One region of the Rhizobium sp. GW821-FHT14E12 genome, then DNA from elsewhere that is predicted to be linked to it. Evidence: predicted binding sites of a transcription regulator. Region 1 holds the regulator's gene; each other region holds the start of a gene.
The links. The regulator PhoB, encoded in region 1, activates phosphate uptake and scavenging genes when phosphate is short. The targets are predictions, from matches to a motif close to TGTCATNNANCTGTCAT.
Positions count from the first base shown of each region.

Region 2: the regulator PhoB is predicted to act here: its motif matches at 2,606-2,622, upstream of phnF (phosphonate metabolism transcriptional regulator PhnF).
Region 3: the regulator PhoB is predicted to act here: its motif matches at 3,205-3,221, upstream of AC1RO0_RS20230 (DUF2794 domain-containing protein).

Region 1 covers NZ_JBXAPH010000006.1:219,069-229,618, reverse strand. The annotation lists gene AC1RO0_RS22125 (substrate-binding domain-containing protein) at 1-768, shown strand, start outside; gene pstC (phosphate ABC transporter permease subunit PstC) at 852-2,333, shown strand; gene pstA (phosphate ABC transporter permease PstA) at 2,330-3,664, shown strand; gene pstB (phosphate ABC transporter ATP-binding protein PstB) at 3,679-4,494, shown strand; gene phoU (phosphate signaling complex protein PhoU) at 4,546-5,259, shown strand; gene phoB (phosphate regulon transcriptional regulator PhoB) at 5,292-5,975, shown strand; gene AC1RO0_RS22095 (GcrA family cell cycle regulator) at 6,064-6,600, opposite strand; gene AC1RO0_RS22090 (aspartate aminotransferase family protein) at 7,028-8,227, shown strand; gene argF (ornithine carbamoyltransferase) at 8,299-9,216, shown strand; gene AC1RO0_RS22080 (Hsp33 family molecular chaperone) at 9,266-10,255, shown strand; gene apaG (Co2+/Mg2+ efflux protein ApaG) at 10,262-10,550, opposite strand, start outside.
Region 2 covers NZ_JBXAPH010000008.1:232,232-242,781, reverse strand. The annotation lists gene AC1RO0_RS25260 (alpha-D-ribose 1-methylphosphonate 5-phosphate C-P-lyase PhnJ) at 1-320, opposite strand, end outside; gene AC1RO0_RS25255 (carbon-phosphorus lyase complex subunit) at 317-1,426, opposite strand; gene phnH (phosphonate C-P lyase system protein PhnH) at 1,430-2,059, opposite strand; gene phnG (phosphonate C-P lyase system protein PhnG) at 2,059-2,535, opposite strand; gene phnF (phosphonate metabolism transcriptional regulator PhnF) at 2,638-3,372, shown strand; gene AC1RO0_RS25235 (2,3-bisphosphoglycerate-dependent phosphoglycerate mutase) at 3,434-4,069, opposite strand; gene dapB (4-hydroxy-tetrahydrodipicolinate reductase) at 4,194-5,018, opposite strand; gene AC1RO0_RS25225 (ABC transporter ATP-binding protein) at 5,034-6,827, opposite strand; gene AC1RO0_RS25220 (glucokinase) at 7,013-8,035, opposite strand; gene AC1RO0_RS25215 (methylglyoxal synthase) at 8,068-8,448, opposite strand; gene mepA (penicillin-insensitive murein endopeptidase) at 8,538-9,584, opposite strand; gene AC1RO0_RS25205 (TetR/AcrR family transcriptional regulator) at 9,930-10,550, shown strand, end outside.
Region 3 covers NZ_JBXAPH010000005.1:176,270-186,819, reverse strand. The annotation lists gene acnA (aconitate hydratase AcnA) at 1-1,886, shown strand, start outside; gene AC1RO0_RS20235 (DUF1223 domain-containing protein) at 2,149-2,892, shown strand; gene AC1RO0_RS20230 (DUF2794 domain-containing protein) at 3,242-3,643, shown strand; gene AC1RO0_RS20225 (outer membrane protein) at 3,751-4,374, opposite strand; gene AC1RO0_RS20220 (GNAT family N-acetyltransferase) at 4,675-5,232, opposite strand; gene AC1RO0_RS20215 (Bax inhibitor-1/YccA family protein) at 5,351-6,094, opposite strand; gene AC1RO0_RS20210 (ABC transporter permease) at 6,290-8,836, opposite strand; gene AC1RO0_RS20205 (ABC transporter ATP-binding protein) at 8,833-9,543, opposite strand; gene AC1RO0_RS20200 (arylesterase) at 9,619-10,269, shown strand; gene thpR (RNA 2',3'-cyclic phosphodiesterase) at 10,338-10,550, shown strand, end outside.

The sequences.
Region 1 (10,550 bases):
GGCAGTGAGGTCGACGCCTGCAGGGCGGCTGGCGTTGCCGATATCCAGCAGATCAAGATCGGCTATGATGGCATCGTCTTCGCCTACGACAAGAGCAATCCCGACATCAAATTCGTGTCGACCGACCTCTACAAGGCGCTCGCCGCCGAAGTCGTCATCAACGGCAAGCTGGTGCCCAATCCCTATAAGAAATGGTCCGAGATCAACCCGGCCCTGCCGGATTTCGAAATCGCCGCTTATATTCCGGGCGAAAAGCACGGCACGCGCGAGGTTTTCGAGGAGAAGGTGCTCGCCGCCGGCTGCAAGGATTCCGGCGCGCTGGACGTCATCAAGGCGGCGGTCTCCGATGCCGGCAAACAGGCTGAAAAATGCATTGCGGTGCGCAAGGATGGCGTCGCGGTCGATATTGATGGCGATTATCCCGAGACGCTCGCCCGCATCAACGCCAACAAGCATGGCATCGGCGTCTTCGGCCTCTATTTCTATCAGAACAATGCCGACAAGCTGAAGGTTGCGACCGTAAGCGGCATCGTGCCGTCGGGCCAGACCATTGCCGACGGCACCTATCCGGTGTCGCGGCCGCTGTTCTTCTACGTCAAGAAGGCGCATCTCGGCGTCATTCCGGGCTTGAAGGAATATGTCGACTTCTTCATCAGCGATCAGATGATCGGACCGGACAGCCCCTTGGCCGAATATGGCCTGGTGCCTGCGCCGGATGTCGAGCGCGACCAGATCCGCAAGGACGTCGCGAACGGGAAGATCATGTGATCGCATAGGAACTGCCCGCCGGCGCGGTCACCCGCGCCGGCGTTTGCCGGGAAATAGGCCGGGGAATGGGCCAGGGATTGGGAATGAGTGTGTCACTGCTGCTGTCATGCCTGTCGATCATCGGCGCCTCCGCTTTCGTGCTGGGGCGGACGAGAGCGGCTGCGCTGTCGGGCGGCAGATCCTCGGTCCTGCATTCGCGGCTCGGTTATCACGGCGCTTATGTCGCCATCTGGGCGGTCTTGCCGGCGCTGGCGCTGATCTGCGCATGGCTCGTCATCAGCCCGCAGGTGATCGACGACGTCGTGCTCAAATCCTTTCCCGAGGAAGTGAAAACCTTGCCGGAGGCCGAGCTCAACCTCAGCTACGGTGTGGTGCGCAGCATCGCCCACGGCATGCGCCTGCTCGACAACCAGGAGCTCGCCGCCGTCGCCGCCGGTTCGGTCGATCTCCAGCTGGTGTTGGCGCAGAAGGGTGTGCCGCTCGCCGTCCGGCCGACCGGCTACATGGTCGATGCCGCCAACAAATACAACGGCATGCGCCATGTGAGCCGTGTCGTCATGTCGGCTGTGGCCATCATCCTCTCCGTTCTGTGCGCCATTTATGGACTGCGCGCCATCGCGCCGCGTTTTCGCGCCCGCAATCGGGTGGAGCAGGTCATTCTCGGCGGCCTGATCGTTGCCTCGTCGATTGCCGTGCTGACGACGCTCGGCATCGCGGCCTCGATGCTGTCGGAGGCGGCCCGTTTCTTCAACATGGTGCCCGCCGCCGAATTCTTCTTCGGCACAGTCTGGGATCCGCGCTTCACCGGCGCCGGCGCGCAAACGACGGGCACCTTCGGCCTCATCCCGCTATTGGCCGGAACACTCTACATCAGCCTAGTCGCCATGCTGGTCGCGGTTCCCGTCGGGCTGTTCGCCGCCATCTACATGGCCGAATATGCCTCGGCCCGCGTACGCTCCCTTGCCAAGCCGATGCTCGAAGTGCTGGCCGGTATTCCGACCATCGTCTATGGTTTCTTCGCGCTCGTGACCGTCGGACCTTTCCTGCGCGATATCTCCGCTGATATCAACGGCCTGCTGACGGGCAATTATGCGAGCTTCATCGAGGCGCAGAGCGTCCTGACCGCAGGCTTCGTCATGGGCGTCATGCTGATCCCCTACGTCTCCTCGCTCTCCGATGACATCATCATGGCGGTGCCGCGCTCGCTGCGCGACGGCTCGCTCGGCCTCGGTGCGACGCGATCGGAAACGGTCAAGCGCGTTCTCCTGCCGGCAGCCCTTCCGGGCATCGTCGGCGCGCTGCTGATGACGGCTTCGCGGGCACTCGGCGAGACGATGATCGTCGTTCTCGCGGCCGGCGTCGCCGCCCGCATGCAGTTCGACCCCTTCGAGCCGATGACGACGGTCACCGTGAAGATCGTTAACCAGTTGACCGGCGATCTCGAATTCACCTCGCCGCAGACATTGGTCGCCTTCGCGCTCGGCATCACGCTCTTCTGCCTGACACTCTGCCTCAATGTCTACGCACTCTACATCGTCCGCCGCTACAGGGAGCAATACGAATGAGCGATGTCGTATTCTCCGCAAAGCCGCCGATCCCGCGCGGGCTGACGCCCGGCGCACCGGCGCGGCGCGATATCGGCATCAAGCGCCGTTACGCCGCCGAGCGCCGGTTCCGTGCCTATGGCATCGCCGCCGTCACATTCGGCCTTGTCTTCCTCATCGCTCTGGTCTCGACCGTGGTGCGCCACGGCTATACCGCCTTCGTACAGACCTCGATCACCCTGCCGATCGAGTTTGCCGAGAAGGCGATCGATCCGGCCGGCAAGCGCGCCAGCGATCCGAAGGTGCTGGTCGCGGCCAACTATCCGCTTCTCGTCCGCGATGCCCTGGTGAAGGCGCTCGACATCGATCCCGCCAATCGCGTGCTCGTGCGTGAGGCAACGGCGATGGTCTCGGACAGTGCGCGGAGCGTGCTGCGCGACAAGGTCATGGCCGACCCCTCCATCATCGGGAAAACGGTGAAGATCACGCTGCTTGCCGGCGCCAATATCGATTCCGCCAACAAGGGGCAGATTGACCTGACGGCGAATGAGACGGACCGCAAGGTCTCCGACCGGCAGCTCGGCTGGATGAAGCAGCTTACCGCCAGCGGCGCGCTCCATAAGGCGTTCAACAGCGGCCTGTTCCTGTCCGGCAATTCCAGCCGTCCGGAAGCGGCCGGCCTCGGCGTCGCGCTGATCGGTTCGCTCTATCTGATGCTCACCGTGCTGGTGCTGGCACTGCCGGTCGGCGTCGCCGCCTCGATCTATCTCGAGGAATTCGCGCCGAAGAACCGGCTGACGGACCTGATCGAGGTCAATATCAACAATCTCGCCGCTGTGCCGTCGATCGTCTACGGTCTGCTCGGCCTCTCGGTCTTCATCAATGTCATGGGCCTGCCGCGCTCGGCTTCGCTGGTCGGCGGGCTGGTGCTGAGCCTGATGACGCTGCCGATGATCATCATCGCCACGCGCTCGGCGCTGCGCGCCGTGCCGCCGTCGATCCGCAGCGCAGCGCTTGGTCTCGGCGCCTCGCGCATGCAGGTGGTGTTCCACCATGTCCTTCCGCTCGCCATGCCGGGCATCCTGACCGGCACGATCCTCGGGCTGGCGCATGCGCTCGGCGAAACCGCGCCGCTGCTCTTGATCGGCATGGTCGCCTTCGTCGCCAATTATCCGACGTCGCCGCTCGATCCGGCGACCGCCCTGCCGGTGCAGATCTACATGTGGGCGAGCGAAGCCGAGCGTGCCTTTGTCGAGCGAACCTCCGGGGCCATTATCGTCCTGCTCTTCTTCCTTGTTGCGATGAACATCGGAGCCATCTTGCTGCGCCGTCGCTTCGAGCGGCGCTGGTAGAGGGAGAAGACGGAATGAACATGATGACGGAAGCCGCAGGCGAGAAGGCATTGGCCAGGAAGATGACGACGATCCCCTACAAGATGATCGGCCAGGACGTCTCGGTCTATTATGGTGACAAGCGCGCCCTGTTCGGTGTGGACCTGAACATCCGCGTCAATACGGTCACCGCGCTGATCGGCCCTTCCGGCTGCGGCAAATCCACCTTCTTGCGCTGCTTGAACCGGATGAACGACACGATCGATACCTGCCGCGTCACCGGCAAGATCACGCTCGACGATCAGGATATCTATGACAGCGCCATCGATGTCGTGGAGCTGCGTGCTCGCGTCGGCATGGTGTTCCAAAAGCCCAATCCCTTCCCGAAGTCGATCTACGAGAACGTCGCCTACGGCCCGCGTATCCATGGGCTGCATCGCTCCAAGGCCGATCTCGACCATATCGTCGAAACCAGCCTGCAGAAGGCCGGTCTCTGGGGCGAGGTGAAGGACCGGCTGCTGGAAGCCGGCACCAGCCTGTCGGGCGGCCAGCAGCAGCGCCTCTGCATCGCCCGCGCCGTCGCCGTCAGCCCGGAAGTCATTCTCATGGACGAGCCGTGCTCGGCGCTCGATCCCATCGCCACGGCCAAGGTCGAGGAACTGATTCACGAGCTGCGGGAAAACTTCACGATCGTCATCGTGACGCATTCCATGCAGCAGGCCGCCCGCGTCTCGCAACGCACCGCAATGTTTCACCTCGGCCATTTGGTCGAGGAGAACGATACCGATAAGATGTTCACCAATCCCGACGATTTCCGCACGCAGGATTACATCATGGGCCGTTTTGGTTGATGATATCCCGCGCGCGGCTCCCTTCACACGTTTCACCCTGAGGATAGAAAAATGGTCTCCACTCACATTCTCTCTGCCTATGACGAAGACCTGAAGTTCCTGACGCGCCGCATTGCGGAAATGGGCGGTCTGGCGGAGCAGATGGTCAGCGACAGCGTCCGCGCCCTGGTGCATGGCGATGCCGCCCTTGCACAGAAGGTCATTTCCGACGACGTCGTCCTCGACCACGCCGAACGCGAAGTCGGCGACAAGGCGATCGTCACCATCGCGCGTCGCCAGCCGATGGCGGCCGACCTGCGCGAAATCATGGGCTCCATTCGCATCGCCGCCGATCTGGAGCGCGTCGGCGACCTCGGCAAGAACACCGCCAAGCGCGTCATCGCCGTGCAGGGCCACGGTGTTCCGCGCCGCCTGGCGCGCGGCATCGAGCATCTTTCCGAACTGGCGCTCAGCCAGCTCAAGGAAGTGCTCGACGTCTACACGACCCGTTCGCCCGACAAGGCCGTCTCGATCCGTGAGCGCGACGAGGAAATCGATGCGATGTACACCTCGCTCTTCCGCGAGATGCTGACCTACATGATGGAAGATCCGCGCAACATCACCACCTGCACGCATCTTCTCTTCTGCGCCAAGAACATCGAGCGCATCGGCGACCATGCCACCAACATCGCCGAGACGATCTATTACATGGCGACCGGCAGCCAGCCGGAAGGCGAGCGCCCGAAAGACGATACCGCCAACACCGTCGGTGCGGTGACGGAATAACGAAGACGCCAAGAAAAGGAGACCAGAGACGCATGGTTCCGAGAGTTGCTGTTGTAGAAGACGAAGAAGCGCTCAGCGTTCTGCTGCGCTATAATCTTGAGGCTGAAGGCTTCGAGGTCGACACCATTCTGAGAGGCGACGAAGCCGAGCTTCGCCTCCAGGAGCGCATCCCCGATCTTCTGATCCTTGACTGGATGCTCCCCGGCGTGTCCGGTATCGAACTCTGCCGCCGGCTGCGCATGCGGCCGGAGACCGAGCGCCTGCCGATCATCATGCTCACCGCCCGCGGCGAGGAAAGCGAGCGCGTGCGCGGCCTTTCCACCGGCGCGGACGATTATGTCGTCAAGCCGTTCTCGACGCCGGAGCTGATGGCTCGCGTCAAGGCGATGCTGCGTCGCGCCCGTCCGGAGGTTCTCTCCACGGTGTTGCGCTGTGGCGACATCGAACTGGACCGCGAGACCCATCGCGTTCACCGCAAGAGCCGCGAAGTGCGGTTGGGGCCGACCGAATTCCGCCTGCTGGAATTCCTGATGGCTTCGCCGAGCCGCGTCTTCTCGCGGTCGCAGCTCCTCGACGGTGTCTGGGGACATGACATCTATGTCGACGAACGCACCGTCGACGTCCATGTCGGACGTCTGCGCAAGGCGCTGAACTTCTCCAATATGCAGGATGTCATCCGCACCGTTCGCGGCGCGGGTTATTCCATGGAAGCCTGAGCGGGAAACCGGTCAGTCATCCAACATAGCGGCGGAAACAGAAAACGGGCCTTTCGGCCCGTTTCTTTCATTTCGGCTATGGGGCATCTCAACCGCGGGGTTGAGCCGCCGGCCGGCGCCGTTCATGCACCGGCTGGTAGGCCATGCGCTGATGGTAGCCGCAATAGGGCGATGCATCCGGGCTGTCGTTGCCGCAGAAATGGAAGTCATCCTTCAGCGGATCGCCGACCGGCCACTTGCAGGTGCGCTCGGTGAGTTCCGTCAGGCCGAGGCGGCGCGAAATCGGAACAACCACATTGGCGGCCGGACGATATTCGATCTCATTGACCGTATCGATCTCGACTTCTTCCTTGAGCATCGTCGCGCCCTGCTGACGGGTAACCGTGCGGGTTGCAACGCGCGAGGCGTAGTTCGGTGCGCGCGGCGCCGAGGTGTTGCGCTTCTGCGCTCGGGCGGCCGTCGCCGTGCCGCCGGCCTTCGCTCGGCCCGGCAGGCTCAAGCGATGCACCTTGCCGATGACGGCGTTACGACTGACACCACCAAGCTGCGCCGCGATCTGGCTCGCGCTCAAACCCTCGGACCACAGCTTCTTCAGCTTCTCGACGCGTTCGTCTGTCCAATTCATGCCCTGTCTCCGCTGTCGCGTTTCCGATGGCAGAATCCTTCACCATTGCCTCGCATTAGGGCGAGGCGCGAAACGCTTAAAAATTGTGGTGACTAGTTCCGCCGCATGCAGTCTAGTAATTGGGGTTTAACCTAGTGTGAGGCTGACTCCGTGACAAGACACGCATGATTCCTGGGGAATCGATTTCGGGGTTTTCCCCAACTTGCTTGTCCAAGCGTGGCATTTTTGCAATATTAGCAGTTGAAGACATACCTCTCGTCGAGAGGCGCTCTGCCGCGCCTGCTAAATCGCCTGTTTTGTTGACATTGCGGTGCAAAACATCAATAGTGCCTCAGCCGCCGCAAGGCGGCATTTTTGATTTTTCCGGGCCCGTTTCACTTGAAGGAAACGATTGGCCCTAAAAGTTGTGATCGAGGAGATACGGGCCATGGCTGAAACCGCGCCGCTTTATGACACCTATATGCGTGCTCCGCTGCGGTTTGAGCGAGGAGAGGGCGTATGGCTGTTCACGGAGACAGGCGAGCGCTATCTCGATTTCGCCGCCGGTGTTGCGGTGAATTCGCTTGGCCATGCACATCCCCATCTGGTTGCGGAACTGAAGGCGCAGGCCGATAAGGTCTGGCACCTGTCGAACCTCTATGAGGTGCCGGGCCAGGAGAAGTTGTCGAAGCGCCTGACGGAAGCCACCTTTGCCGACAAGGTGTTCTTCACCAATTCCGGTGCCGAGGCGCTGGAATGCGCGATCAAGACGGCGCGGCGCTACCAGTTCTCCAAGGGCCATCCCGAGAAATTCCATATCATCACCTTCGAAGGTGCCTTCCACGGCCGCACGATCGCGACGATCGCCGCCGGCGGACAGGAGAAGTATCTCGAAGGTTTCGGCCCGAAGGCACCGGGCTTCGACCAGGTGCCCTTCGGCGATCTCGACGCCGTGCGTGCCGCTGTCACCGATGCGACGGCCGGGATTCTCATTGAGCCCGTGCAGGGCGAGGGCGGCATCCGCCCCGCGACCAACGAGTTCCTGCGCGGCCTGCGCCAGATCTGCGACGAGCATGGCCTTCTTCTGATCCTTGACGAGGTCCAGTGCGGCGTCGGCCGTACCGGCAAGCTCTTTGCCCATGAATGGTCCGGCGTCACGCCCGACATCATGGCCGTGGCCAAGGGTATCGGCGGCGGTTTCCCGCTCGGTGCCTGCCTTGCGACGGCGGAAGCCGCTTCGGGCATGAAGGCCGGCACGCATGGCTCGACCTATGGCGGCAATCCGCTCGCCATGGCAGTCGGCAATGCCGTGCTCGATATCGTGCTGGCTGATGGCTTCCTGCAGCATGTGCGCGACATCGCACTGGTCTTCCGCCAGGGCCTGGCTTCGCTTCAGGATCGTTTCCCCGATATCATCGAGGATGTCCGCGGCGAGGGCCTGATGCTCGGCATCAAGGCTGCCATTCCGCAGGCGGAGCTGTTGCAGGCAATCCGCGCCGAGCATCTTTTGGGCGTGCCGGCCGGCGACAACGTCATCCGTCTGCTGCCGCCGCTGGTGGTGACTGCAGAGGAAGCGCGCGAAGGCATTGCCCGCATCGAACGCGCGGCAGAATCCGTGCGCGCCGCTCGCGTCAAAAAGTCGGCCTAAATCCAGCGCCCGCTGTCGGGGCGTTTCTGCCCCACGCGGGCGTTGTTGTTTTCTAGAGTACAGGTAGGAACATGGCTTCTCCGAAACACTTTCTCGATCTCTCGGCCGTCGCGGCTGCCGATCTGCGCAGCATCATCGATGATGCCATCGTGCGAAAGCAGGCGCTAAAGGCGGGCACGGCCGACAAGCCGCTTGCCGGCAAGATGCTGGCGATGATCTTCGAGAAACCCTCCACCCGAACCCGCGTTTCCTTCGATGTCGGCATGCGCCAGCTCGGTGGCGAGACGTTGTTCCTGTCAGGCACCGAGATGCAGCTTGGCCGGGCTGAGACGATCGGCGATACGGCGAAGGTGCTGTCGCGCTATGTCGACGCCATCATGATCCGCACGACGGAGCATTCGCGTCTATTGGAGCTGGCCGAACATGCGACCGTGCCGGTCATCAATGCGCTGACCGATGACACGCATCCCTGCCAGATCATGGCTGACATCATGACCTTCGAGGAGCATCGCGGCCCGATCAAGGGCAAGACCATTGCCTGGACCGGCGACGGCAACAATGTGCTGCATTCGCTGATCGAGGGGGCCGCCCGCTTCGACTATCGCATGAACATGGCCGTACCCCTTGGTTCCGAGCCAAAGGATCACTATTTGAACTGGGCCCGCAACCAGGGCGCCGAAATCATGCTCTCGCATGATGCCGACCGTGCGGTCGCTGGCGTTGATTGCGTGGTAACCGATACCTGGGTTTCCATGAATCAGGAACACCGGGCTCGCGGTCACAACGTCTTCCAGCCCTATCAGGTCAACCAGGCTTTGATGGCACAGGCCGGCAAGGACGCTTTGTTCATGCATTGCCTGCCTGCGCATCGCGGGGAGGAAGTGACGGATGAAGTGATCGATGGTCCGCAATCCGTTGTTTTCGATGAGGCGGAAAACCGCCTTCATGCGCAAAAGTCGATTCTTGCTTGGTGCCTGGGCGCGATCTGAGGATATAGAACCGCGAGTTTGATGCCGCGGGCGCAGTAGGAGTATAGCAATGGCGGAAAGTGCAGCCTCGCTGGGTCAATTCGATTTTGCCGGCGACGATCATGTCGTTCCCTTTCAGGTCGAAGGTCTTGATGTGCGCGGCCGCGCCGTGCAGCTCGGGCCTTTGCTGGACGCAATTCTCGCCCGGCACAATTATCCGGCCCCCGTTGCCCGGCTTTTGGCCGAGGCCGTGGTGCTGACCGTCTTGCTCGGCACCTCGCTGAAGTTCGAGGGCAAGTTCACCGTGCAGACCAAGGGCGACGGACCGGTCGATCTTCTGGTCGCCGATTTCGCCACGCCGGAAAATGTCCGCGCCTATGCCCGCTTCGATGAAGAGGCGCTGGCAAAGGCCGTGGCCGCCGGCGAAACCGAGCCGGAGCAGTTGCTCGGCAAGGGCGTGCTCGCCTTCACTATCGATCAGGGTCGCTACAGCCAGCCCTATCAGGGGATCGTGGCGCTTGACGGCGCCTCGCTCGAAGAGATCGCCGGGACGTATTTCCGTCAGTCGGAACAGATCCCGACCCGCGTTCGCCTGGGTGCCGCCGAACTGTTCGATCGCGACGAGGCCGGCAAGCCGCGCCATCGCTGGCGGGCGGGCGGGCTGATCGCGCAGTTCCTGCCGGAAGCACCGGAGCGCATGCGCCAGCCGGATCTGCATGGCGGCGACGGCGATAGCAATCCGCGCCATCATGTCGAGGACGACGCCTGGGAGGAAGCCCGGTCATTGGTCGAGACGATCGATGCCGACGAACTGACCGACCCGCAGGTCGGCACCGAACGTCTGCTGTTCCGTCTCTTCCACGAGCGTGGCGTGCGCGTCTATGAACCGAAGGCGGTTTTCGATCGCTGCACCTGTTCGCGCGACAAGCTGAAGGGCGTGTTGCAGGGCTTTTCCGCCGAGGAAATCGAGGTGAGCCAGGAGAATGGCGAAATTGCTGTCACCTGCGAGTTCTGCTCGACCACCTATCGCTTCGAAGTCTCCGAGGTAAAGGAAGCCTGATCGGGCTTAGTTCAGCGTCCGCAGCAGGTTGGGCGTATCCAGCGAGAAGGCGGGGATCTTGACGTGAAAGAGTTCCCCGTCGTCCGTCTCCATCTGATAATGGCCGAACATCATGCCCGATGGCGTATCGAGCGGGCAGCCTGACGAATATTCGTAGGTATCGCCGGGGCCAAGTCGTGGCTGTTCGCCGACGACGCCAGGTCCGGTCACTTCGTCCACCAATCCGTTCTGATCGGTGATGTGCCAATAGCGCGTCACCAGCCGGACATTGACCGTGGAGTGGTTGGAAATGACG
Region 2 (10,550 bases), on a different contig from region 1:
CGTGTCTGGATGATGGTCGCCTCTTCCGTGCGGGTGGTGACCGCGACATTGGCGACTTTCTGAAAGAATGCGCGGATGGAAACAGCGTTGGTCGTGTCGTCGGCGCCCTGGTCGATGACCTTCAGGACATCGTCCGGCCCGATGATTGCCGCCGTCAACTGCACGCCGCCGGTGCCCCAGCCATAGGGCATCGGCATTTCGCGCGAGGCGAAGGGCACCTGATAGCCGGGAATGGCGATCGCCTTCAGGATGGCGCGGCGGATCATCCGCTTGGTCTGTTCGTCGAGATAGGCGAAGTTGTAGGTGGCGAGTTCGGTCATTCGGCTGCCTCCGTCAGGGGATCCTTGCCGCCGTCGCGGGCGGCCTCGAAGTCGCGGCGCATGCGGCGCACCAGGTCGAGTTCGGCCTGGAAGTCGACATAGTGCGGCAGCTTCAGATGTTCGACGAAGCCGGTCGCCTGCACGTTGTCGGAATGGGAGATGACGAATTCCTCGTCCTGGGCCGGCGCAACGATATCCTCGCCAAGCTCTTCGGCGCGCAGCGCCCGGTCGACCAGCGACATCGCCATGGCCTTGCGCTCGCTCTGGCCGAAGACCAGGCCGTAGCCACGGGTAAACTGCGGCGGCGCCTTGGCCGAACCCTTGAACTGGTTGACCATCTGGCATTCGGTCACCTGGATGTTGCCGAGCGACACGGCGAAACCGAGTTCCGGTACATCGAGTTCGACCTCGACTTCGCCGATGCGGATTTCGCCGGTGAAGGGATGGTTGCGGCCATAGCCGCGCTGCGTCGAATAGCCGAGTGCCAGAAGGAAACCCTCGTCGCCGCGGGCGAGCGCCTGCAGGCGCAGGTCGCGGGTCATCGGGAATTCCATCGGCTCGCGCGTCAGGTCGCCGGTTTCGTGGTCGATCGGCATGTCGCCGTCGCCCTCGATCAGCCCTTCCTCGGCCAGGATCTCGGAGACGCGTATCACGCGGCCCTCTTCCGCCGACCGCTGCATCGGCTCGTCCACCGGCTCGTCGGTGAGCAGGCCCGGGTCGAGCAGGCGATGGGTATAATCAAAGGTCGGGCCGAGAAGCTGGCCGCCCGGCAGGTCCTTGTAGGTGGCGGAGATGCGGCGCTCGATCTTCATCGCCGCCGTATCCAGCGGCTGGGAATAGCCGAAGCGCGGCAGCGTCGTGCGGTAGGCGCGCAGCAGGAAGATCGCCTCGATCATGTCGCCGCGCGATTGGCGCACGGCCAGTGCCGCCAGCGTACGGTCATAAAGCGAGGCTTCGGCCATGACGCGGTCGACGGCGAGCGCCAGTTGCGCGACGATCTGGTCGATGCCGAGGGCCGGCAGCGAACGGTCGCCACGGCGACGATCGGCCAGTAGCCGGTGAGCATTGGCGATGGCGGCTTCGCCGCCTTTTACGGCAACATACATGCGTCAGATCTCCGTCGCGATGATCTTGGTGGTGCGCGGCAGGCAAAGGAATTGCCGTCCCGCCGTCAGAACGAGGTCGACGCCGCGCGGGAAGAGCGCGCGATTATCGTTCCAGAAGCGCAGGAACGTGTCCGGCAGGCCGATTGGCGCGATCATGTTGATGTCGGCAATGCCAGGGCCGGAAAGCGCCAGCTCCTTGCCGCCCTCGAGGCTCGTGATTTCCAGTAGGATCGTCGTCGAGCGGTCTGGATATTCCTGCGTGCCGACGTCGAACTGGTTGAGCGAGGCGAGTACCACCCCGGCTTCGACGAAGGCAAAGCGGGCTTCGAGCTTTTCCGTTGTCACCGGCGCGCCGGTGTGGAAGCCGAGCCATTCCGGCATTGCGGAGCGTGCAAGGCCGCTCGACAGCCAGACCTGCGTATCATGGTCGCAAAGGGTGAGCCCAATGGCGCCGGCGGCGATGCCGAGGGGCGCTGGAGGCGCGATGTCGGAGGTGACCGTCTGCAGGGTTCCCGGCCGCGCCATCGCGTCCATCATCATCTTGAAGACGCTCTGCGCGTCGAAGACCGGGTTGGCGAAGCCGCCGGTCAGGGCGTCGTTGTCAGGTATGGTGGAGATATCGGAAAGGGTCATCAGTCTTCTCCGCGGACCATGGTGAAGAAATCGACGCGGGTGGCGGCGGTCTCTTCTGCTCGTTGGCGATCCCGTCCGGCGATCCGCTCGGTGATCGGCAGCAGGATCGCCTTTTCGACGAAATCCTTGGTGGCCGGCTGATGCCAGAGCGCGTCGAAGATCGCCGCCAGCCGGACCTTCTCGCGGTCGGTACCGAGCGCATGCGCGTGGCCGACCGTGCCGGAGGCGAGCCTGATGGTGGCGCGCGTCACCGTGACCTCGCCGAGATTGAAGGGCGAACCGCCGCCGCCGATACGTCCACGCACCATGACGAGCCCGGTTTCCGGCCCGCGCACGGGTTGGATAGCCGGCTTGTCGGACAATGCTTCCCAGGCTGCGTCGAGCTCGTCGCGCTCGGCCCGCGCCAGAAGGTCCGCCGTGCGCTTACGTTCCTGGCGCTCCTGCGCGGCTGCCTCTTGTCTCTGTGCTGAATTCATCCCGCCATCCTCAAAATGTCTATTGATATAGACAACCATACAAGGTATGTTTTATATCTATTGGGGCGACGTGACAAGCGTATGACAGGGTAAGCGAGAAATATGGCGGGGCAGAAGGTACAGAGGCAGACGGGCGTGGCGCTCTGGCGGCAGATTGCCGACCGCATCCGCGCGTCGATCAATCAGGGCGATTTCGACGAAACGGGCATGGTGCCGCCGGAAACGGCGCTGGCGCTGCAATTCGGGGTGAACCGGCACACCGTCCGCAGCGCGTTGGCGGCCCTGGGGCAGGAAGGCATCGTCCGTGCCGTGCAGGGGCGGGGCACCCTGATCGAGCGCAAGGAACGGCTGAATTTCCCGATCTCGAAACGGACGCGGTTTTCGCAAGGGATCGGTGACCAGGTCCGGGAGTCCAGCAGTATGCTGGTGGCGACCAGCGATGAAATCGCCAATGCCGAGGTGGCCCGCTGGCTGAAGCTGGAACCCGGCGCGGCTGTCGTTCGGCTGGAAACGCTTGGCCGGGCCGATCATCGCCCGGTATCGCGCGCCACGAGCTGGTTCCCTGCCGATCGTTTTGCCGACATCGCCGAGATCTACAAGGCCACCGGTTCGATCACCAAGGCCTTCCGCGAACTCGGCGTGGCCGACTATGTGCGTGTCGTCACGGAAATCACTGCGGCCCATGCGGAAGAAGGCGATCTCGCCGACCTCGAGCTCTCCCCCGGCGCCATCATCATGACCACCCGCGCCCTCAATGCCGATCTCGATGGCGTGCCGGTGCAATATTCGATTTCACGCTTTGCCGCGGATCGAGTGCGGTTCACGATCGAGAATTGATCATAAAAAAGCCGGGGAGAACAAATCTCCCCGGCTCATTGATAGAAAGACTAAAAGCCGCTCAATGCGCGCCGGACATATCACCGAGCACTTCCTTGGAAGCGACGGTGGAGTCGGCGTTGAGCTTGTAGACCATCGGCACGCCGGTCGCGAGGTTAAGCGCCAGGATCTGTTCCTTGGTCAGGCGGTCGAGGACCATGACGAGCGAGCGCAGCGAATTGCCGTGGGCGGCAACGAGCACCGTCTGGCCGGCGAGTACGCGCGGGAGGATTTCGGTGAGGTAATAGGGCCAGACGCGGGCGCCGGTATCGCGCAGGCTTTCGCCGCCGGGCGGGGGCACGTCGTAGGAACGGCGCCAGATATGCACCTGTTCCTCGCCCCACTTGGCGCGGGCGTCGTCCTTGTTGAGGCCGGAGAGATCGCCATAGTCGCGCTCGTTCAGCGCCTGATCCTTGATGGTTTCGAGGCCAGGCTGACCGACTTCATCGAGGATGATCTTCAGCGTGTGCTGAGCGCGGGTGAGATCCGAGGTGAAGGCGATATCGTATTTGATGCCGTAATCGGCAAGCGCCTTGCCGCCGGTCTTGGCTTCTTCAACACCGAGCTCAGTCAGGTCGGGGTCCTTCCAGCCGGTAAAGAGATTCTTCAAATTCCAGTCGCTCTGCCCATGGCGAACGAGGACGAGAGTACCGCTCATGAAATATTCCTCCTTGGTAAAGCAATTCCAGGAAAAGTGCGTAGCGGTTTTCCGTCCGGAATTGCGTAAGAACAAAAGGTTGGAGCGGTTCAGCAGTTTCGTGCTGAACCGCTCCGGTATCGTATCAACGTGTGGAAAGCCCGAGGACATCGAGCATGGAATAAAGGCCGGGCTTCTTGTCGCGCGCCCAGAGAGCCGCTTGAAGCGCGCCGCGGGCAAACAACGACCGGTCGCCGGCGCTATGGGACAGCGTCAGGCGCTCGCCTTCGCCGGCAAAGATGACGGAGTGATCGCCTATGACGGCGCCGCCGCGCAGTGTGGCAAAGCCGATCGATCCTGCCGGGCGCGGTCCGGTAAAGCCGTCGCGCACCCGGACGGAATGATCGCCAAGATCGATGCCGCGTCCTTTGGCTGCCGCTTCGCCGAGCAGCAGCGCAGTACCCGAGGGCGCATCGACCTTGTGCTTGTGGTGCATTTCGAGGACTTCGATGTCCCAATCGGCCGGGGGAAGCGCCCGCGCGGCCTGCTCGACAAGGACGCTCAGGAGGTTGATGCCGAGGCCCATATTGCCCGACTTGACGATGCGGGCGTGTCGGGCGGCGGCCTTGAACCTGGTCTCGTTTTCCGCCGAGCAACCTGTGGTGCCGATGACGTGGACGATGCGCGCCTGAGCGGCGAGGTCGGCGAAGGTGACGCTGGTTGCCGGCGTGGTGAAGTCGATGACGCCGTCGGCATGCAGGAAGGCTGATAGCGGGTCGTCGGTGACGGGAATGCCGATCGGCCCCAGCCCGGCGATCTCGCCGGCATCCTTGCCGATGAAGGCGGAGCCCGGACGCGCGACGGCGGCATGCAGGGTCAGGCCCTCGGTAGCGTGGATGAGGCGGATCAGCGCCTGTCCCATGCGGCCTGCCGCGCCAACCACCACCAGCTTCATCGCATCGTCGCTCATGTCGTCTCTATCGTCTTATTTGCGGGAATTGCCGGTAACGGCCGGTCGCTGAAGGTTGTTGAGGCGAGCGTAAAGGCCATTGTCGGCCTCTGCAAGCGTCTCGTGGTTGCCCTCTTCGACGACGCGCCCATTCTGCATGACAATGATCTTCTCGGCCCGAACGACCGTCGACAGGCGGTGCGCAATGACGACGACCGTGCGGCCGCTCATGGCTTCGTCCAGCGCCTTCTGCACGGCGGCTTCCGACTCGGTATCGAGCGCCGACGTCGCTTCGTCGAGCAGGAGGATCGGCGCGTTGCGCACCAGCGCGCGGGCGATCGACAGCCGCTGCCGCTGGCCGCCGGAGAGCGTCACGCCGTTTTCGCCGACCGGCGTGTCGTAGCCCTGCGGCTGTGCCATGATGAAATCATGGGCGTAGGCATGCCGCGCCGCTTCCTCGATTTCGGCACTCGTCGCTTCCGGACGGCCATAGCGAATATTGTCGCGGATCGTGCCTTCGAAGAGATAGGGCTGCTGCGAGACATAGGCGAGATGTTGGCGCAGCGACTGCTTGGTGACGTGGCTGATGTCCTGCCCGTCGATGAAGATGCTACCGGCCTTCGGGTCGTAGAAGCGCGGAATGAGATTGATGACCGTGGACTTGCCGGCGCCGGAGGGGCCGACGAGCGCCGTCGTCTGTCCGCCTTCGGCGGTGAAGCTGACGCCGCTGAGGACGCTATCGTCGCCATAGGCGAAATCAACATCGCGGAATTCGATACGGGCTTCGGTAACGACCAGCGGCTGGGCGTCCGGCAGGTCGCGCTGGCGCGGCTCCATGTCGAGCAATTCGTAGATCATCCGCGCGTTGACGACGGCGCGCTCCAGCTGCACCTGGAGCTTGGCGAGGCGTCGGGCCGGATCGTAGGCTAGAAGCAGCGATGTGACGAAGGAGAAGAAGGCGCCGGGCGGAACGTCATGATAGATCGAGCGATAGGCGGCATAACCTAGCACACTGGCGACCGCGAAGCCGGCAAAACTTTCCGTCAGCGGCCCGTTGCGCTCCGACAGGCGGGCAATGCGGTTTTGCCGATGCTCGGCTGCGGTGATCAGCTTGTTGATCTTGCGATCCAGCTGCTCTTCCATCGTGAAGGCCTTGACGATGGAGATACCCTGGATCGTTTCCTGCATCGCGCCGAGAACATGGCTGTTCAGGTTCACCGCTTCGCGTGTCGCCGAGCGAAGCCGCTTGGAGACGTAGCGCAGTGCATAGAGTAGCGGCGGTGCGGCGATAAAGACGGCAAGGCTCAGCATCGGATCCTGCACCACCATGACGCCGAGCAGGGCGACGAAGGTCAGAAGGTCGCGTGCTGTCGAGGTGATCGTCAGGTTCATGACGTCGCGAATGCCCGAGACGTTCTGGCTAACCCGCGCGGCAATCTGCGCCGAGCGCGCTTCGTTGAAGAAGCCGACCGACAAGGTCATCAGATGCGCATAAAGCCGGCGCTGGTAGCGCGCGATGATGTTATTGCCGATCTTGCTGAGGAGGACGGATTGGAAATAGCCGGCGAAACCGCGCACTACGAAAGCTGCGAAGATCGCGGAGCAGATGATCCAGACGATCTCGGCCCGGCGCTCGACGAACGCCTGGTTGATGATCGTCTTCATGATGTAGGCGATGAACGCCGTCGAAAGCGCCACCAGGATCAGGCAGGCGATAGCGACGGAATAACCCCAGATGTGCTCACGGCCATTTTCGGCAATGATGCGCTTCAGGATACCACTGATGGTCTCACTGTCGACGCTATTGTTTTTGGTATCGGGCGATTTCAAAAATCGGCTTCCTGTCTCAAACCAAGCGAGCCGCACATGGCACATGCTTTCGCGGCTCTATAAAGAGTTAGGACGGCTTTGGCTAGAGATGGCTTGCCGCTCTGGTTAAGGGGCAAGCCATGGAGCCAAGATCATTATAAGGGAAGGAAGCCCCTTCAAAAAGGCTGCCTGCGGCCCTGACCGGATCAACGCCGCCAGCGGCGGCCATCCGTTGCCAGGCCGAAACTGGCCGGTGCGCGGGCATAGGCCGTGAGGCCAGAGAGTGCCGCCAGCGGATGAGTGACCACATGCGTCGGGATCGATTTCAAGAGCGCGGTATGCGGCGCCTTGTCTTCGAAGGCGGCGCGGAATTCTGGTTTCTGTAGCGCCGGCAGGATTTTTTGCGAGATGCCGCCGGTGATATAGACGCCGCCGCGCGCCATGAAGACCAGCGCGATATCGCCGGCGACGCGACCGAGATAGGTGACGAACAGCGTCAGGGTCTCTTCGGCCTGAATGTTGGTTTCGGCGAGCGCATGCGCCGTGATATCGGCCGGTTCCTTGAGGCTGGGCTCGATGCCGTCGGTCTTGCAGATCGCATGATAGAGGTTCTGCAGGCCGCGGCCGCAGAGGACCTGCTCGGCGGAAATGCGGCCCTCGATCGTTTCCAGATGCGGCCAGATCTGCAGATCGCGCTCGCTGCGCGGTCCGAGGTCGATATGGCCGCCTTCGCCCGGCACGGGGATCCAGGCATGCTGGGCATGAACGAGACCGGCGACGCCGAGGCCGGTGCCCGGGCCGAGCACGGCGCGCGAGGCGACCATGCCTTCCGATATCTCGCCGATGGTGGCGCGATGCTCTTCGGAAATACCGGCGATCGCCAGCGCCTGCGCTTCAAAATCATTGATGATCAGCACGTCTTCCATGCCGAGATTGGCGATCATCGTCTTCGGGCGGATCACCCAGTCGCAATTGGTCAGCGGAATTTCGTCGCCCCGCACCGGACCGGCCATGGCAAGGATCGCCGAACGCGGCCGCACCGCCGACTTGGCCAGGGCTTCCTCGATCGCGTCGTCGATCGTCTTGAAATTGGCGGTTTGCACGATCGGAAAATGCGCCGGCTCGGAATGGGCATCGACGACAATGGAGAAACGCGCATTGGTTCCGCCGATATCGCCGATCAGGATCGGAAAGGGCAGAGGGGCTTCGCTGTGATTGAGCTCGGGCATGGACAGGTCCGTGTCTGCCGCCTGAAGGCGGATTAATGGGTCAGTGTCTTGATCAGGCGGTCTGCGGTAGCTTCGTTAAGGGCCATCGGAATGTCGTAGAGAACGGCAAGCCGAGTCAACGCCTTGACATCGACATCGTGTGGCATCGGTGTGAGTGGGTCGATGAAAAAGATGACCATGTCGATATCGCCGGTGGCGATCATCGCGCCGATCTGCTGGTCACCGCCGAGCGGGCCGCTTTTAAGGCGGGTGACCTTGAGGTCGGGAGAGGCGTCGAGGACCCGGCCGCCGGTCGTGCCGGTGGCGACGATATGCCAATCGGCAAGCACATCCTGGTTGCGGCGTGCAAACTCCGCCATTGCATCCTTCTTCTGATCATGCGCGATCAGCGCGATGCATTTGCCGCCGGCCATGAAACTCCCACTCCGTCTCGGATTTTTTAATCGATTTATCCGCCTTCTATACCAAGAGGCCGGCCTTTGAAAGACCGCCTCGGCCGCCGTCACTGCTGTGGAATGCTGCCGGGCGGCGTGTTGCCCGTGCCGCTGCCGGAAACCGGCAGCGTGCCGGTTGCGGTCGTCGGCGCGGCTGCCTTGATGCCATAGGTGGCGGCGCGGGCCGAGGGAACCGAAGGCGCGTCCAGCACGGCCTGGCAGGCTTTGGGCAGGTCAGACACCATGACCTCGCGGGGTTTCACCGGCGGCTTGGTGCTCGGTTTCGGCTTGGCCCAGGGTTCGGGACCGAGCCACCAGGCAAGCGTCTTGTCGCAGCCGTCGCCTGCGGCAACCGGGGCCTGCGGCGTGCAGCCGACCGAGCCCGCCGGGCAGCTCAAGCGGATATGGAAATGCGAGTCGTGGCCATATTCCGGGCGCAGCTTGCCGAGATTGGTGCGGTCGCCGGTCCAGCTGTCGCACATCTTCTTCTTGATCGCCGGATTGACGAAGATGCGCTGGACTTCGGGATAGCTGGCGGCGCGCATCAGCAGGCGGGCATGCGCCGGCGTCCAGACCCTGTCGTTGATCGTCAGGAACTTGTCCTTCGCCAGCATCGAGGTGAAGGGCAGGCTTTCGCGCTCGGCCGCCGTCAGCGTCCGCGGTGGCATCGGCGTCAGCCAGACGTCGGCATCAAGGCCGATCTGATGCGAGGCATGGCCGTTGAACATCGGTCCGCCGCGCGGCTGCGCCATATCGCCGACGAGCAAGCCCGGCCAGCCGTCATATTTGGCGGCGTCGCGCGACAGGCGTTCAAGGAGCCCTACCATTTCCGGCCGGCCCCAGCGGCGATTGCGCGACGGGCGCATGGCCTGCCAGGTCGGCCCATCGGTTGGCAGCGCCACGGCGCCGGAGAGGCAGCCCTTGGCATAAAAGCCGATCGATTGCGGCGGTCCTGCCGTCGGCAGCGCCACCCCGCCGAAGATCGCCTTGGCGCTGCCGGGCGTCGGGCCAGCCTGCTGGGCCAGCGCATCGCCGGTAACAAGGCTCGCGCCGATCGTGGTGGCGAGGGCTAGTTTGCTGACGGTGCTGATGGTTCGAACCAGGAGTGAAATCATGTGGTTCCTTGAGATGCTGCCGGCGTTGGCCGAAGTGATTTGCAACGAAATCTATCGCATAACCCAGAAAATCGGAATCGATTTTCCGGCTGCCTGTGTCTCCCGCCGTCATTCCGTCGCCGACGGCCGACGGCAATCTCCCCCTGGAAATCATGGGGTTTCCTTGGCGGGCCGGTTGACAGTGCCGGCATAGTCTGCGGAAAGTCCGACAGTCACAATGACCATAGTCTCGACCATCTGTCGTGCGAGTTGGGGAGCGCGCGGAGGGTTGGGAACGGAGCCTGGGTCTCGGGTCGGTTGAGATAAGCGTGGTGGCAGCTTGGGGATTGTAAAGGGGAGTAACGGGTGGGGACAAATAGCGGACAACCCGCGGAGAAATCGACCGGCGAGCCGCAAACGCGGGCACCCAAACGCCGGCGCGGTCATGATCGCGTGGCCGTACTTTTGGAAGCGGCCGCGGCGGTCTTCGTCGAGAAGGGTTATGATGCCGCGACGATGACCGAGATCGCCGCAAAGGCGCATTCGTCGATCGGTTCGCTCTATCAATTCTTTCCGACCAAGCCGCTGCTCGCCGAAGCGCTGCATATCGATCGGCTGGAGCGGCTAAAGGCGGTGTTTCAGGAGATCGCGGAGAAGAGCGGCGGCCTTTCGGCGGCCGATAGCGGCGAGGCGATCTTCGACCGGCTCGCGGCCTTCATCGAGACGTTTCCAGAATATCCGGTGCTTGCCGCGCGCCGGGATATTCCGAGGGATCGCAAGCTGCGCTCGCGGGCGGAGGTGAAGGAGCTGATTTCCTCCATCCTGCGACGCGCCGAGCCGCCGGTCACCGACGACGTCGCCCTGATGTCGGCGATCATTCTCGAATTGATCCGTATTGCCGTCATCGCCGCCAACGAGCCGGAGGCGGTCGAGGACCGGCGCCTTATCCGAGAATTGCGCCTGATGCTGCGCAAGCGCCTGGAGGAA
Region 3 (10,550 bases), on a different contig from region 1:
ACCTGGTGCTGACCGTCGTGCAGATGCTGCGCAAGAAGGGCGTCGTTTCCAAGTTCGTCGAATTCTTCGGCCCCGGCCTCGATGCGCTGCCGCTCGCCGACCGCGCCACCATCGGCAACATGGGTCCGGAATATGGCGCGACCTGTGGCTTCTTCCCGGTCGACAAGGAAACGTTGAACTATCTCAACATGTCCGGCCGTACGAAGGATCGTATCGCGCTGGTCGAAGCCTATTCGAAGGCGCAGGGCATGTGGCGCGACAATGACGGTGCCGATCTCGTCTTCACCGACACGCTCGAACTCGAGCTTAGCGACGTTGTGCCGGCCATGGCCGGCCCGAAGCGCCCGGAAGGCCGCATTCCTCTGGAAAACATCGCCTCCGGTTTCGCCGGCTCGCTGGAAACCGAATACAAGAAGCCCGGCCAGCTTTCGAACCGCTATGCGGTCGAAGGCACGGATTTCGATCTCGGCCATGGTGACGTGGCGATCGCCGCCATCACCTCCTGCACAAACACCTCGAACCCGTCGGTGCTGATCGCTGCCGGCCTTCTCGCCCGCAACGCCGTTGCCAAGGGCCTGAAGAGCAAGCCGTGGGTCAAGACGTCGCTCGCGCCCGGATCGCAGGTCGTCGGCGAATATCTCGCCAAGTCCGGCCTGCAGGCCGATCTCGACAAGCTCGGCTTCAACCTGGTCGGCTTCGGCTGCACCACCTGCATCGGCAATTCCGGCCCGCTGCCGGCACCGGTCTCGAAGACGATCAACGACAAGGGCCTGATTGTATCAGGCGTTCTCTCCGGCAACCGCAACTTCGAAGGCCGCATCTCGCCTGACGTCCAGGCCAACTACCTGGCGTCCCCGCCGCTCGTCGTCGCCTATGCACTCGCCGGCACGGTGCAGCTGGATCTGACCAGCGAACCGATCGGCGAAGACCAGGACGGCAAGCCGGTTTTCCTCAAGGACATCTGGCCGACCTCGCATGAAATCCAGGAATTCATCCTGAAGTATGTCACCCGCGAACTCTACGAATCCAAGTACGCCGACGTCTTCAAGGGCGATGCCAACTGGCAGGCCGTGCAGATTCCTCCGGGCCAGACCTACGCCTGGGACGACAATTCGACCTATGTGCAGAACCCGCCTTACTTCGTGGGCATGGGCAAGACCGGTGCCGGCATCTCCGACATCAAGGGTGCCCGCGTTCTCGGCCTCTTCGGCGACAAGATCACCACCGACCACATTTCTCCGGCCGGTTCGATCAAGGCTGCTTCGCCGGCCGGTTCCTACCTGCTCGGTCATGGCGTCGGCGTTGCCGACTTCAACCAGTACGGCACGCGTCGCGGCAATCATGAAGTGATGATGCGCGGCACGTTTGCCAACATCCGTATCCGCAACCACATGCTCGGCCCGAACGGCAAGGAAGGTGGCTACACCATCCACTATCCGTCCAAGGAAGAGATGTCGATCTATGACGCGGCCATGCAGTACAAGGCCGAGGGCGTTCCGCTCGTCATCTTCGCCGGTGTCGAATACGGCAACGGCTCGTCGCGCGACTGGGCTGCCAAGGGTACCAACCTGCTTGGCGTGCGCGCCGTCGTCGCCCAGTCCTTCGAGCGTATCCACCGCTCGAACCTGGTCGGCATGGGTGTCATCCCCTTCGTCTTCGAGGACGGTACCACCTGGGCCACCCTTGACCTCAAGGGCGATGAAGTCGTCTCGATCGAGGGCCTGGAAGATATCAAGCCGCGCGAGCGCAAGATCGCCAAGGTCACCTACGGCGACGGCACGGTCCGCGATATCCCGATCATCTGCCGTATCGATACGCTGGATGAGGTCGTCTACGTCAACAATGGCGGCATCCTGCAGACGGTTCTGCGCGATCTCGCTGCCTGATCGGCATTAAAGCCATCTTTGGACGCCGCCGGGGGATTTTCTCCGGCGGCGTCATGTTTTTCACGGTGATGTGTTCGGTGTGGCAGCCTCAGGGCTTGCTCTCACCCCATCGTGACTTTGCGTCATCGCGCTTAGCTATTATCTCTTGTTTCAGATTTATCAGGCTTGATGAGAGCTTTACGGATACCCTGGAAAGCGGCAAGCGATTTCAGGGTGCTGTATCGGCTTTGGCCTTCAGCGTCTGAGAAAGAGGTATAACGGCATGCGCCTTCGATTTTCGGTTCCACTTCTGGCAGGCATCGCGCTCGCGAGTTCGCTGCATGCGCAGGAGCTTGCCAAGATCAAGGGGGTTGTCGAGCTCTTCACGTCTCAGGGCTGTTCGTCCTGCCCGCCGGCGGATGCCGCGTTTCGCAAGCTGATCCGGCAGGGCGACGTCGTAGCGCTCGCCTATCACGTCGACTACTGGAACTATCTCGGCTGGAACGACACGATGGCGTCCAAGGACAATACGGCACGCCAGTATGCCTATGCGCGGACGATGGGCCGCAGCGGGGTCTATACGCCGCAGGCGATCATCAACGGCCGCGATCATATGAGCGGCGCGGACTTCGATGGCATCAATGTCAAGCTTAATGACTTTCAGCATCAGGGCAAAGGCCTAACGGTTTCGGTGAATGCCGCGATGAAGGGCGATGAGCTGGAGATCAAGATCGGTGCCGGTCAGGGCAAGGCCAATGTGGTCGTCGCCTATTTCGACAAAGAACAGCTCGTCTCCCCGAAGGGCGGCGAAAACAACGGTCAGCAGATCGCCTATCTGCATGCGGTTTCGGATGTCGAGACCGTCGGCATGTGGGATGGCAAGGGAATGAGTGTGGTCCTGCCCGCCAATGTCCTGGACAAGGACGGCCGGCGCGGTATGGCGGTTCTGCTGCAATCCTCCACGTCGTCGGGAGATCCGGCGGCGATCATCGGCGCGACCGTGCTGACGATTGGGTCTGACGGCTGATTGGCCCTTCCCGTAGTAGCTGGAAGTTCTTTGTTACTGAAAATCACTCGATTTCGGCTTGGGGCGAAAAGCGTCCCTATTTTGGCTGACGCCAAAAAGGGGAGGTGCCCGGCGAGGACGCATTCGGGGCTGGGGTTCGGTCGACGCGCCCCCGGCCGGGCCGTTTGGCGCGGCGGCGCCAAACAACACCCAATAGGTCCGGAAAATGGGGCGTCGTTTTGACTGAAATGCGGCGGCGCGGAGATGCTTTCCTCCGGCGTAAAAATTCGTGAGCAGCCGCCGGTCTTGCAATTTGGTGCGGCTGAGGCAAACTGTCATCCTCTTGTCATGACCAGCCCCTGGGGGATTGATGACTGATCAGCCGGATTTGCGACACGGTGAAAGCCGTTCCGCCGACACCAATTCTTCCGTCGTCGTTGATCTCAGAGAATACAAGCAAAGCCGGGATCCGCTGCCCGTAACCTTCCATCGCCGGGAGCTGGATGCGATCCTGTGGATCTACGGCCGCATGGTCGGCGAGGGTGAATGGCGCGACTATGCCATCGACCATCTCGGAGACAAGGCGGTCTTTTCCGTCTTCAAGCGCTCCGGCGAACTACCGCTCTTCCGTATCGAGAAAAACCCGAAGCTCGCCGCCAAGCAGGGCGCCTTCAGCGTGGTCAACACCAACGGCATGATCCTGAAGCGCGGCCATGAGCTGAGCCAGGTGCTGAAGGTTTTCGACAAGCAGCTGAAGCTGGTGGAGAAGTGACCGCGATTATCTCCGGCAATCGACCCCGGCTGTGATCAGCAGCTCGGGGACAAACGAAAAGCCCCGCCGATGAGCGGGGCTTTGTGTAGCGACAGATAGCGCCGAAATCAGAACTTCAAGCCCACACCCAGGTTTATCGACTGCTCGGTGAGGTCGCTCTTCACGCCCTGCAATTCCTTGCTGCCGAAATCGCTGTAGCGGTATTCCGCGCGGGCGAAGATGTTGTTGGTGAAGGCATAGTCGACGCCGGTGCCGGCCGTCCAGCCGCTGAAGATGACCTTGCCGTCGCCGGAACCGGGAACATCGGCGAAGCCGCGCGCGGCGGTCCATCCGGCCGCGCCGTAGATCAGCAGGTTGTCGAAAGCGTAACCGACCCGTCCGCGAACTGCGCCCGACCAATCGGTGCCAACGCTGGATGCATTGGCGACGGCCTTGTTGTTCCAGTTGTAGTCGATATTGCCGTCGATGCCGACGACGACCTTGTCGAACTGATAGTTGTATCCGAAGAAATTGCCAAAAAGGCCGCCCTTGAAGTCTTCGGACTGGTCGCCACTGCCGAACTTGAAGCTGCCCTTGGTGATTGCGCCGCCGCCGTGGACACCGAGATAGGGACCGGACCAGGTGAAGACTGAAGCCGGAGCGGAAGCGGCAACGGGCTCCTCAGTCAGATCAGCGGCAACCGCGGAGGTCGAGGCCAGCGCGAGCAGGGCGGGAATGAGCAGATATTTCATATATATTTCCTTCTATAAATCATATGTGCCAATGCGATGCCCGCAGGTTGCGGCGTGCGATCCTGCCTCAACGCGAGGGAAAACGAATCTCTGAACAGGTCGGGGAATCGGCGGTTGCGGAGCGTTATCGCCGTCAAAATAGCGAATCGAATGTTGCCGTGGCTGCTTTAATGTTGAGAAATGTTGCGGGATCGTATCCGACTCGTCTCCGGACACCGGGATCGTCTGGAGCTTTCGCACCAGCCCATTGTTATCCGGCCGGCCCGGCGCCTTTTCTCCAGGGGAAAAGGAGAGGCAGCCTTACTCGCTGAACAGCGTCCCGGGATAGGTCGAGGGATCGGGGTCGGTTTCCGTGCCTTCGCCGAGCGCTTTCTGCATCAGCATCGTGTCCAGCCAGCGGCCGTGCTTGTAGCCCGTGCCTTTGAGCAGGCCCGTCTCCGTGAAACCGGCGGCGCGGTGAAGGGCGATGGAGGCGGGTGCGGCACCGCCGATGACGGCGATCATCTGCCGGAAGCCGAGAGCTTCGCACTCCTCCACCAGCTTCGCCAGCAGCAGCTTTCCGAGGCCGCGACCGCGTGCTTCCGGAGCCAGATAGATCGAATCCTCCACCATCCAGCGATAGGCCGGTCGTGTGCGGAAGGCGGACGCATAGGCGTAGCCGAGAACTTTTCCGCTCTCATCCTCGGCGACGATGTAGGGGTAGCTCTTGCCCCTGATCGCCTGAAAACGGCTCGTCATCTCCGCCTCGTTCGGCGGGACGAGCTCATAGCTTGCCGTGCCGTTGAGAACGGCGTCGCGATAGATGGCGGTAATCTCGGGGAGGTCGTTTGGGGCGGCCTGGCGAAGGCGGGAGAACATCTGGGTTTATTGCCTGATCTGCGGTTTGAAGACCCGATATAAAATCGCGCGCGCAGGTTAGGCAAACAGAAAAGGCGGCCGAGGCCGCCTTTTCGAACTTTCATTCAGCTCGCTGCAATTATTTGCGGTTGCCCATGAACTGCAGCAGGAACATGAAGAGGTTGATGAAGTCGAGGTAGAGCGACAGGGCGCCCATGATGGCCTTGCGGCCAGCGACCGTTACGTCGTCGGCTTCGTAGTACATTTCCTTGATCCGCTGCGTATCGTAGGCGGTCAGGCCTGCGAAGATCAGCACGCCGATCACCGAGATGGCGAACTGCATGGCGGACGAAGCCAGGAAGATGTTGACCAGCGACGCGATGATCAGGCCGAAGAGGCCCATCATCAGGAACGAACCCATCGCCGACAGGTCACGCTTGGTCGTGTAGCCGTAGAGCGACAGCGCGCCGAAGGAGGCGGCGGTCACGAAGAAGGTCTGCACGACGCTCTGGCCGGTGTAGATGATGAAGATCGACGACAGCGACAGGCCCACCAGCGCGGCGTAGACCCAGAAGGTCGTCGTCGCGGCGGCCACGCTCATGCGGTTAACCCGAGCCATCAGGAAGAACACCATCGCCAGTGGAGCGAAGATCACCACCCACTTCAGCGGGCTCTGGTAGATCGCCTGGCCGAAGGCCGTGATCTGGCCGTCGGAGAAGGAGAGCGAGAATGCGAAATAGGCGGCCAGACCCGTGATCGCCAGACCCAGCGCCATCAGGTTGTAGACCTTGAGCATGTAGGCTCGAAGGCCCTCATCTATCATCGCACCGGTCTGCGCGCCTGCTTGCGGCGTCCGGTTTTGGTAATTGCGAAAGTCAGCCATGTTTTCCTCTTTTAAGCTCCGATATGATTACGGTGTCGGGCGATTTCGTCCCAGGCGCCGCTGCGGAGCTCCAGCATGCCTACGCAGAATATGAGGCTTTCAAGGCCTTTACACAAGGCCCATGCGGCTGGGGCGAAGTTAAATCGATGTAATATCGGGCCGTTTCGCGGTGAAGAGCCACGGCCCGATCGGGGTTCATAATTCGCGCAGAACGGGCGCCGCCTTCTGGCCGAGCACGCGCCAGGTGCCAATAAGACCGATGCCGACCGTCAGCAGCAGCGCGATGACAAGCGTCGAAAAGGCGACGTCGGGAAGGAAGGTCGACGGTAGCTTCATGATGCGGCTGACGACATACCAGGCCGCCGTCGAGCCGGCGAGGAGTGCGAAGACGGCGGTGGCGGCCCCGAGGATCAGATATTCGTAGCTGAAGGCGCGGATTAGCATGGCCCGCGTGGCGCCAAGCGTCTTCAGCACCACCGCATCATGCGTGCGGGCGCGGTTGCCCGCCGCCAGAGCGCCGGCAAGCACCAGCACGGAGGCGATGAGCGCGACGGAGGCCGCGGCGCGGATCGCGGTGGCAAGCTGACCGACCAGCGTGTTGACGATATCGAGCGCGTCCTTGACGCGGATGCTGGTGATCGTCGGGTAGGTGTTGGTAACGTTCTTCAGGATCGCGGCTTCCTGCGCCGAGGTGGCGGAAGGGTCGGTCAGGGTCGCCAGCCAGGCATGCGGCGCGCCCTTGAAGGTGTTGGGCGAGAAGATCATCACGAAATTGATCGACAGCGACTGCCATTGGACCTTGCGGAAGCTGGCAACCTTGGCCGTCACATTGCGGCCGAGTACGTTGACGGTGAGTTTGTCGCCGAGCTTCAGGCCAAGCGCCTTGCTTTCCTCGTCCGAGAAGGAGACCAGCGGTTCGCCGCTATAGTCCTTGCCCCACCATTCCCCTTCCGTGAGGGCGGCGTTCTCCGGCATGGTTTCGGCATAGGTGATGCCGCGATCGCCGCGCAGCACCCATTGGCCGGCCGGCGGCACCTTTATCTTGCTGACGTCTTCGCCGTTGAAGGCGACGATGCGGCCGCGCAGCATCGGCGCTTCGACGAGCTTGCCCTCCGGCGCCTGGGCCTGCACGACCTTGCGGAAGCCGTCGAGTTCCGAGCTTTGGATATCGACGAAGAAGAAATTCGGCGCCTGTTCGCTCATGCGTCCGGTCAGCTGCTGGCGCATGTTGCCGTCGATCAGCGTCAGCGTCACCAGAAGCGCCAGGCCAAGGCCGAGCGACAGCACGACGGAGGCGGTCAGCGCGCCCGGCCGATGGATGTTGCCGATCGCCAGCCGCAGGGCCGGTGAGTGTACGCGCGGGCTGCGGCGGGCAAGCCAGGAAAGTAGCGCGGCGACGGCACGAAGCACGACGAAGGCACCCGCGATCGAGACGATGAAGACGACGGCGATGCGGCGGTCATAGGCGGTGTAGATCGCAAGGGCTGCAAGGATCGCCATCAGCAGGCCGGCGGTCAGCAGATAGGGCCAGCCGGGCAGACGGCGCGCTTCGAAGCCCTGTTCTCGGAAGAGCGCGGTTGCCGGCACTTCGCGGGCATGACCGAGCGGCGGAATGGCGAAGGCGAGCGTCGTCAGCAGGCCGAAAAGGGCAGCCAGCGCCAGCGGGCCGGGATAAAGTTGCGGCGCGGTGGAGATCGGCAGGAATTCGGCCATGAATTGCGAGGCCAGCATCGGTGCGATGGCGCCGAATACGAGGCCGATGACGACGCCGGCAAGCGCGATCAGGGCGATCTGGATTAGGTAGATCATCACCACGACGAAGGCCGGCGCACCGAGGCATTTGAAGGTGGCGATGGTGGTGCGCTTGGCGTCGAGGAAGGCGCGCACGGCATTGGCAACGCCGACACCGCCGACGATCAGGGCGGTGAGGCCGACCAGGGTCAGGAATTGCGAGAAACGGGTGATGTTGTCGGCAAGCGCCGGGGCTGCCCGATTGCTGGTCTGGACCGACCAGCCGGCCTGCGGAAAGGCGGCATTGGCGCGGGTGGTGATATCGCGCAGGCCACTGGCGGGATCGCCCATACGGATCTTGTAGACCTGTTCGACCAGGCTGCCGGTGGTGATCAGCCCGGACGCTTGCAAGGCGTCGCGGCTGGTGAGCAGTCGCGGGGCGAAACCAAAACCTTCGGAGACCGAATCCGGCTCGGTCTTCACCGTGCCGGTGACCCGAAGCTTCGTATTGCCGAGCAGCAATTCGCTGCCGATTTTCAGGTTCAGTCGTTCCAGAAGCAGGGGCGCGAGGACGGCGCCATAGGTCCCATCCCTGGCGGCAAGCAGCGTCGATAGCGGCTGGTCCGGATCGGCTTCGAAGGTGCCGTAGAGCGGGTAGGCGCCATCGACCGCCTTGACCTGAACCAATGCCTGGTCGGAGCCGTCGGGCAGGCGGGCCATGGAGCGCAGGCCAGTGGATCGCGAGATCTGGCCGAGGCTTTCGAGATAGGCCAGTTCGTCTGGCTTTGCCTCGCGATTGTTGAGCTCGAAGCGGACGTCGGCGGCCAGCAGCGACTGGCCCTGGGTCGAAATCGCGTCGGTGATCGACTGCGAGACCGAGTTGACGGCGGCAATCGCGCCCGTGCCGAGCGCGATGCAGGCCAGGAAGATGTAGAAACCGCCGAGACCGCCGCGCAATTCGCGCAGCGCCAGGCGGAAGGCAAGCGTGAAGCGTGCGCCTGCCACCGTCATGCTATCGCTGCCTGGCTGGTCCGCGCATGGGCGCTGTCGCCCTCGATCTCGCCCGAGCGGACACGGATCTGGCGGGAGCAGCGAGCGGCGAGCGCCGGGTCATGGGTGACGAGCAGCATGGTCGTGCCGCGCTCAGCCTGCTGTGCGAACAGCAAGTCTGCAATCTGCCGGCCGGTGTCGGTGTCGAGGTTGCCGGTCGGCTCGTCGGCGATCAGAAGGGCCGGTGAGGGGGCGAGCGCGCGGGCGATCGCCACGCGCTGCTGTTCGCCGCCCGAAAGCTGGCCGGGATAATGGCTCAGCCGCTCGCCGAGGCCGACGGCCTCCAGCTCTTTCCGGGCGATGTCGAAGGCGTCGCGGACATTGGCGAGTTCCAGCGGCACGGCGACGTTTTCCAGCGCCGTCATGTTGGCAATAAGATGGAAGGACTGGAAGACGATGCCAATATTGCGGCCGCGGAAATCGGCGACGCGATCCTCGCTCAAGGCATGCAGGGGCGTGTCGCGGATCAGCAGTTCGCCGCTATCGAGCTTTTCAAGGCCGGCCAGCACCATCAGCAGCGTCGACTTGCCGGAGCCGGAGGGGCCGACGATGCCGACCGCTTCGCCTTCCGCAACGGTAAGGTCGATGCCTTTCAGCACATGGACGGAGGCGGCGGCATTGCCGAGCGTCAAATCCGCCTTCTTCAGCTCGATGATGGTTTTTGCCAATGCGGGACGCCCTATATACATCTGAGATCATGGCGGGCACGATTTGGCCCGCGCAGCGAATTTAGGGAATGGATCATGAGTTTTAAAGCTGCCGCGTTTCACTTCGCTGTCATTGCTTGCGGTCTTCTGTTTGGCGCAGCGGGTGCGGCCGAGGCGCGGACCATCCAATTGGTCGGTTTCGGCGATAGCCTGATGGCCGGCTACCAGTTGCCGCCGGGCGACGGATTTCCGGCCAAGCTGGAGGCGGCGCTGAAGGCAAAGGGGCTGGATGTGGCAATCGCCGATGCCGGCGTGTCCGGCGACACGACGTCGGGCGGGTTGTCGCGCATCGACTGGTCGGTGCCGGACGGGACCGACGGGGTGATCCTCGAACTCGGCGCCAATGACGCCTTGCGTGGCATTCCGCCGGAAGAGACGGAGAAGAACCTGGATACGATCATTGCCAGGCTGAAGCAGCGCAACATTCCCGTGCTGCTTGCCGGCATGCTGGCGCCGCCGAATATGGGGCCGGATTATGCGGCCAAATTCAATCCGATCTATCAGCGGCTCGCCGACAAATATCAGCTGACGCTCTATCCGTTCTTTCTCGATGGGGTTGCGACGCATGCAGATCTGCAACTGAGTGACGGCATGCATCCGAACCCGCAGGGGGTCGATGTGATGGTGCAGGGCTTCCAGCCGGTAGTTAGTAGTTTCATAGGGACGATTGCCGCAGCTGCGAAATAGATGCTTGCACCGGCTGCAATTGCGTGATTCCCTGCTTATACCTGCAAGAGATTCGGGGAGTGCTCGTAATGCCGAGACTTTTTACCGCCCTCGAAATTCCGCGCAACGCGGCCATGAGCCTTTCGTTGTTGCGCGGCGGTCTTCCCGGTGCCAGGTGGATCGACGTTGAAAATTATCACATCACCCTTCGTTTCATCGGCGATGTCGATGGACGCACGGCGGATGAGATCGTCGACCGTCTGGACCGGATCGACCGGCCGGAATTCCAGCTGCGGCTGGAA